DNA from 3 places in the Colwellia sp. M166 genome. Region 2 is predicted to be linked to each of the others. Evidence: riboswitches for the same ligand, from Rfam matches in the RefSeq annotation. Region 2 holds a riboswitch; each other region holds the start of a gene.
The links. Region 2 has a riboswitch for cobalamin ahead of FGD67_RS04765 (ABC transporter ATP-binding protein). Riboswitches for the same ligand answer to the same signal wherever they lie in the genome.
Positions count from the first base shown of each region.

Region 1: linked by a shared signal. The riboswitch ahead of bluB (5,6-dimethylbenzimidazole synthase) and the one ahead of FGD67_RS04765 (ABC transporter ATP-binding protein) in region 2 are both predicted to bind cobalamin.
Region 3: linked by a shared signal. The riboswitch ahead of cobT (nicotinate-nucleotide--dimethylbenzimidazole phosphoribosyltransferase) and the one ahead of FGD67_RS04765 (ABC transporter ATP-binding protein) in region 2 are both predicted to bind cobalamin.

Region 1 is NZ_CP040755.1:4,532,466-4,534,741, forward strand. Features, by position in the region: gene FGD67_RS20420 (GGDEF domain-containing protein) at 1-522, shown strand, start outside; gene bluB (5,6-dimethylbenzimidazole synthase) at 571-1,335, opposite strand; cobalamin riboswitch at 1,376-1,651, opposite strand; gene FGD67_RS20430 (S8 family serine peptidase) at 1,838-2,276, opposite strand, start outside.
Region 2 is NZ_CP040755.1:1,043,374-1,045,649, reverse strand. Features, by position in the region: gene FGD67_RS04770 (FecCD family ABC transporter permease) at 1-194, opposite strand, end outside; gene FGD67_RS04765 (ABC transporter ATP-binding protein) at 191-1,021, opposite strand; cobalamin riboswitch at 1,214-1,360, opposite strand; gene FGD67_RS04760 (IS4 family transposase) at 1,564-2,276, shown strand, end outside.
Region 3 is NZ_CP040755.1:3,371,452-3,373,727, forward strand. Features, by position in the region: gene FGD67_RS15185 (histidine phosphatase family protein) at 155-808, shown strand; cobalamin riboswitch at 987-1,183, shown strand; gene cobT (nicotinate-nucleotide--dimethylbenzimidazole phosphoribosyltransferase) at 1,350-2,276, shown strand, end outside.

The DNA.
Region 1 (2,276 bases), 1.4 Mb from region 2:
GTTAATTTTCTCAAGTCTAAACTGGAAGCCGCGCGTCATGAAGCTATTGTTGACTCTTTAACAGGGCTATATAATCGCCGAGGCTGTGATATGAAGCTACAAGAACTCGATATAGAGCAGGTTCATTCTTCATTAGCTATTGATATTGATCATTTTAAAAGTGTAAATGATCAGTTTGGTCATTTTATTGGTGATAAGGTGATTCAGCGTATTGCTAAAGTCATTAAAGCGACCATCTCAGATCAAGATATTGCTGTGCGCTTTGGTGGTGAAGAGTTTGTGGTTGTAATGGTTAATAAAACCATGACACAAGCACATGAAGTGGCTGAAAAAATTAGACTGGCAATATCGCAATTAAAGTTAATGCAAAGGGACTCTAAAGCCTACTTGCCTAAAATATCAGTATCGATTGGTATTGCTCAACGACAAGATGAGCTTAATTGGACCGCATTGTTTGAACAGGCTGATACCGCTTTATACCAAGCTAAAAACAACGGTAGAAATAGAAGCGTTTGTTTATAAACGCTTCTATTATTTGAGCTGAACTTAATTAGAGCCACACTTTATTTTTTAAGGGTGAAACGATTGTGGAAATGCTTGATTTGATTTTAATGCTTTAATTAATGCTTGTTCGCTTTCATTTCGAGCCTCTTGGCCCCAACCATTAAAATTAACCAACTCGTCAATAGGTCTTCTGGGTAACCAGTTTGCAGACTCTAGCTCTGGTTTTTTCTGAAAATGACTAACATAACCAAGGCACAAATAAGCGATTGGTACGACAGAATCAGGCAAAGCGAGTGTTGCTTTTAAGGTGTCATGATGCAGAATTGAAACCCAGCCAACGCCTAAACCTTCCGCACGAGCAGCAAGCCAAAAGTTTTGTACCGCACATACCGAGCTATATAAATCCATTTCTTTCATATGAGTTCTGCCAATAACTGTTTTGCCTGTTCGGTTTCGATCGCAAGTAATACAGATATTGATAGGTGACTCAATAATGCCTTCAAGCTTTAAGTTCTTATATTTTTCTTGCTTACTTGCTTCAAACATTGTTTGTGCTTCTTGATGAGCAAGGGTAAAACTTTGATGTATTTTAGTTTTTACTTCAGGACATTGTATAACAATGAAGTTCCAAGGCTGCATAAAACCAACAGATGGCGCATGGTGGGCAGCATATAGTATCCTGCTTAGTACATCATTTGGAATTTCCGTGGCTAGAAATTGCCCTCTAACATCTCTGCGGTTAAAAATTGATTTATATAAGCCATATTGCTCTTGTTCATTAAATTGATGCGTCGCTCTTGGCTGCGCGGTGTTGTTATTGAATAAATCCAAAATATTCCCCTTCTTGGACTTTAAAAGCGGTCGGCCTTCCACTTTGTTGGCATTATTGGGCAGGTCTTCTGACTAAGACATAAATTTAGATAAAATAAATTAAAGTTTGATACCTTCCCAGCATTTATTGCCAGTGGCTTTAATATCGGTTTTAAACCTAAGGGTATTGCGCAAGCGCATAAGATTGCTCTGCGATATTTTCAAACTAATACGTCATTACAGCGTTGGGCACGTACTGGATTTTCACCAATTTCCCTATTCTCCTGAACTTACCCACTAAAAGTAAGTAACAAGCACCTAATAATAAATTACCAGGACTATAACACTGCCGGTATAAATTGAAAAAATTATCTTTAATTTGGCGTATGTATTTATTGATAAAATCAGCAGAGGCGAGGCGAGTGATTGACCAAGTTGACGGATAAAAAAAAGGGAAGATAAATTAATATCTTCCCTAGTTACAATCTAGTTGGGAGTCTAGTTTGGGGTTATTTCTATATCTTTATGGGTTGTATGTTACGTCTAAGCTCACACCACTTGCCGCAACGTACCCATAGATACCTATATGCCAGGTGTCGGCTATTGGGTTAGTAAATGGGCATGCTTCTGTGTTACCACTTTTATAAGGGCGACAGTCATAAGTTGAAGTTGTTGGTTGTGCACCACGGCGAATGTACATATCTGCATCACCAGTGCCACCACTCATATTGAAATCAAGTGTTGCCATGCCTGCAGGTACATCAATGGTGTAATAAGTCCATGCGCGACGTGCAACTGTGATATCAGTTACTGAGGCACTACCACCTGTAGCATCACCGCCACCGCCCGTTGACCCTTCAGTGAAGCTACCTGTTAAGTTCACACCAGTGAAGGCAGAATATCCAATAACTTTCACATAATAAGTACCCGCTTGTGCTGTCTCTATCGGGCAAGACTCAGCA
Region 2 (2,276 bases):
GGGATGCGTATTTGCCAAATCACCATATCATGCATGGGGGATGCACATTCATTAACCACACACTGAAATATATCGAGGCTGGTAATGGTCGCTGGACCAAAAGTAATTGACATCACTATAGAAAACAAAGTTAAGATGATCAGGCCAGAAAAAACCCAAGCATTTTTACCTTTAATAGTACGAAAAATATTCACGAAAGCTTACCGATATTGTTACGGGATAAATTGGGTTTGTGGCTGAACGTTGCGTCAGGTGCAGGGTAAAAATAGACTCGCGGGATGCCACTATGTTGAGCGTCATCTCGATGGCAAGGTAAACCAAAAACACTTGTTAAGACATCAGGCGTTAGCACCTTATCAACGCTACTGTTACTGACTAAATCACCTTTATCTAAGAGTAGTAATCTATTGCAGTACTGTGCTGCAAGATTGAGATCATGTATGGTCATGATCACGGTAATATTTAAAGCCTTAATTAATTGTAATATTTGATGTTGATAGAATATGTCTAAATGATTAGTGGGTTCATCTAATACTAATATTTTGGCTTTCTGTACCAAAGCTTTAGCAATCAATACTCGTTGTTGTTCACCGCCAGATAAAGTATTGAAGAATTTATTTTTGCTCGTTGCTAAACCTACTTTGTCTAACGCTAGCAGAATTTCTTTTTTATCAACGTCGTTGTCACGAGCAAATAGCGCTTTATAGGGCAGTAAGCCCATTCTTACTACGTCATAAACTTTTAAATCAAATATAGGAGGTGATTTTTGTACCACTAAAGCAAAGGTTTGTGCTAATTCATGTGGTTTATATTGACGGATACTTTTATTTTTTAGCTTTATACACCCTTGCCAGTTTTTATACTGATTTAATAAACACTTAAGCAACGAAGTTTTACCTGCACCATTGGGTCCTATTATGCCAATAATATCGCCACGGTTAATATCAAAAGTAATGTTGTTCAGGATCACTTGTTTGTCAACTGTCCAAGATACTGCTTTAACACTGAGTAATTTTGACATCAAAAATAGCCTAATATTAACATCTGGTGAATATTGGATAATGTTCCTAAGTATGTTTTCATTGCTACCTAAACGTTAACGCAAAAGTTTGTCGGGGATAATGTTATTTATTCGGGTGCTGAAAATAGGATACGAAGGTCTTTTAGACAGTGTAACTCACGTGTATTCCCGCACGGTGTTAACATTATTAGTGTTATTACAAATTTTGATACTAGGTGTCCTGACTTATAACTTTGAATAATAAAGCTATTTACAGTTGCGGGTACAGTCACGGCCTTTAACCATGTTCCCTATAAATTAACCTAAAGTTGATCTATGATCATCAAATACTTGGTTAAAGATATCATACAATATGAAGCTGATTTTACGGTTAAGTATGCCGCTTTACAACGAAAATCGTCAAGCAACATGAAGGGCGGGTCAGGGCGGATAATAAAAAAGGAGCTAATGCTCAATGCCGATCAGTTAAGAAAATGACCTGTTGACCGATCCAAACGATCATGCAAAATCCGTAGTTAGGAAACTAACTACGGATTTTTTTTGTGAATATAGAACAAGCACTGCAAGCAACACTTGAAGAAAGCAACCGATACCATACCTTTGAAAAATTATCAGAAATTCTTGACCCTGAAATCATTGAACAAGGCTTTCAACAAGCAGGGATTGCTACCGTTCGTAAGCGAAGGTTACCGCTTGAGGCTGTTTTGTGGTCAGTCATTGGCATGGCATTATTTCGAAAAGAATCGGTTTGGAATATCGCCAATAAGCTAGATATCATGCTACCTGGCAAAAACCAACTCGTTGCTCCAAGTGCAATGGTACAAGCGAGACAAAGGTTAGGTGATGACGCCGTTAAACAGGTTTTCAATAAATCTGCTCAATCAATGTATAAGCAACAGTCATTCGAAACATGGAATGGTTTGAATCTATTAGCGGTTGACGGTGTTGTGTGGCGAACAGCCGACACGCCTGACAATCGTAAAGCATTCTCTTCTGGTAGCAACCAATATGGTGATACAGCCTTTCCTCAAATACGCATGGTCTGTCATATGGAATTGACCAGCCATCAACTACTCAGTAGCGAGTTTGATAACTATAAAACCAATGAGATGAAATTAGCTGAGCGTTTAATTGAACGTACACCAGATAATTCACTAACTATGTTTGATAAAGGATATTATTCTTTAGGCCTGTTAAATCGTTGGCACCAAACTGGGAGTATGAGGCACTGGCTGATACCAGCAAGGCCCGACTT
Region 3 (2,276 bases), 2.3 Mb from region 2:
ATCAATTTTTTGTTGTTTATACCGATGATAATTCAAACTTAAATTATGTATCTTGAAGCGTCATGGGTATACATAAAAATATTTATCATATTAATAGCACAAGCTTTTTTGCTAAACTGTCGGCAATAGCGAGGCTAAAAATAGGAAGAGTAGCTTGTCAGTATTTAATGTTTATTTGTTACGCCATGGCGAGCTTGTACAAAGCGGCATCCTTTGCGGTCGTACTGATATTGCGCTATCCGATATTGGCAAGCAACAACTTATTAATGCCACAAAAAATTTACCTAAAATTTCAAATTGTTATAGCTCGCCGTTGGTTCGGTGTCGAGAATTTGCCACACAATATTGCCAACAACATGAGCTTTCATTGCAGGTGTTGACCGAATTACAAGAAATGAACTTTGGTGATTGGGACGGTAAACCTTATCAAGCGTTGTGGCAATTAACACAGGAAGCTGAAACAACCGCAGCAGAAACAACGTTAACCTTAGGCGATTTTTGGCAAGATCCCTGGCAATGCCAACCGCCCAACGGTGAGTCTATGGAAAGTTTTATGGAGCGCGTTGATAACTTCTGGCAAAATTTACTCTCGCAATTGTGCCAAAGCGAACTCGAAAAAGCGGACTCATTAAATACTTTAGTGTTGAGTCATGGTGGTGTTATTCGATATCTACTGGCTAAAGTATTAGGGCTGCCTATTCCAGGTACTTATCATATGACCAACTTGGATGTGCCTTATGGCAGCTTAATTCATCTGCAAGTTTTCATTGATAACGAAGGTAAAGCTTGGTCTAAATTAATGCTTTAATTGCGCGATTATATGCCCCTAATATTTTAGTCCTTTAGTATGAAAGTTAATTGGCACTCTATAGCAATAGATTGATTTTTATCGTTTTTATTACTTTATGAACTATCTGATATAAAAATAAACCTTGCTATTTTCCCCTAGCTGTCGATAATCGCGGCAATAATTAAATAATGTCATATTCAAATACACTTTTTTAAGCTGCTTAAAAGCATTTAAATTCGTGAGGCTGGGAATGTGGTGAAAGTCCACAACTGTACCCGCAACTGTAAACAGAGCGATATATTAACCACTAAACATTTTCGAAAGAAAATCATTGGGAAGGGATATATCTAGATGCTGTAAGTCAGGATACCAGATGAATATGAACATTAATTGCTACGTCGAGCGGGTTACTCGAGACACTATCAATTTTTTATTGGTGACGATATCACTGATGAAAATAGATTTGCTCCCAAAAACCCCCTAATACTATCGACGTTAATCATCATATACCGATCCACTAACAATTTTTTATTTAGTACGGTCTGATTTAGGTAATGTCATGTTTGAGATCCAAGCGGTTAGTTGTGAACATTCAGAAAAAATTCAAGCAAAAATCGATGGTAAAACCAAGCCATTAGGTGCATTAGGCGATCTTGAATTACTTGCTAAACAAATTGCACAAATACAGCTAATAAGCACGATAGCTGACACCAAAAATAATATTCTCAACGATGACCCAACTGACACCCAGCACAAGTTACAACTTGTCTCTCCCCATTTAACGGTATTTGCCGGCGATCATGGTATTGCTAGCGAAGGTGTTTCTATTGCGCCAAGTGACGTTACTAGCCAAATGGTGGCTAACTTTGCCAATGGTGGAGCGGCTATCAATGTACTTTGCCGACAATTCGGTTGGCAACTGAGTGTTGTTGATGCGGGTATTCTACATCCCCCTGCAGCATCTTTACCGGTTATTAATCAGCGTTTAGGTTATATAACACAGGCAATCAACCAGCAAGCTGCAATGACTGAGGCTCAAGTCGAACAGGGCTTTTCGTTTGCACTGCAACACATCAACAAAATTAAAGCGAGTGGTTGTAATATTGTGGCCTTTGGTGAAATGGGCATTGGCAATACCACTATTGCATCAGCCATTATGGCGGCAATAATGAAAGTGCCTGTCAGCGATGTGGTTGGTCGTGGTACCGGTGTTTCTGATGATGTGGTTAAGAAGAAGCAACAAGTTATTGAACAAGCTTTGGCATTGCATGCTGAAAACTTAGTTGATGCAAAGGCAATTTTACGCTGTATCGGTGGCTTTGAACTAGTACAAATAACTGCAGCGATGCTGGCGGCCGCAGAGAATAATATGCTGATTATTGTTGATGGTTTTATTTGTACCGCTGCGGCTATGTTAGCGATTGAACTGAATGCTAATGTCAAAGGCTATATGGTATTTGCTCATTGCTCAGGTGAACAAGGTCAT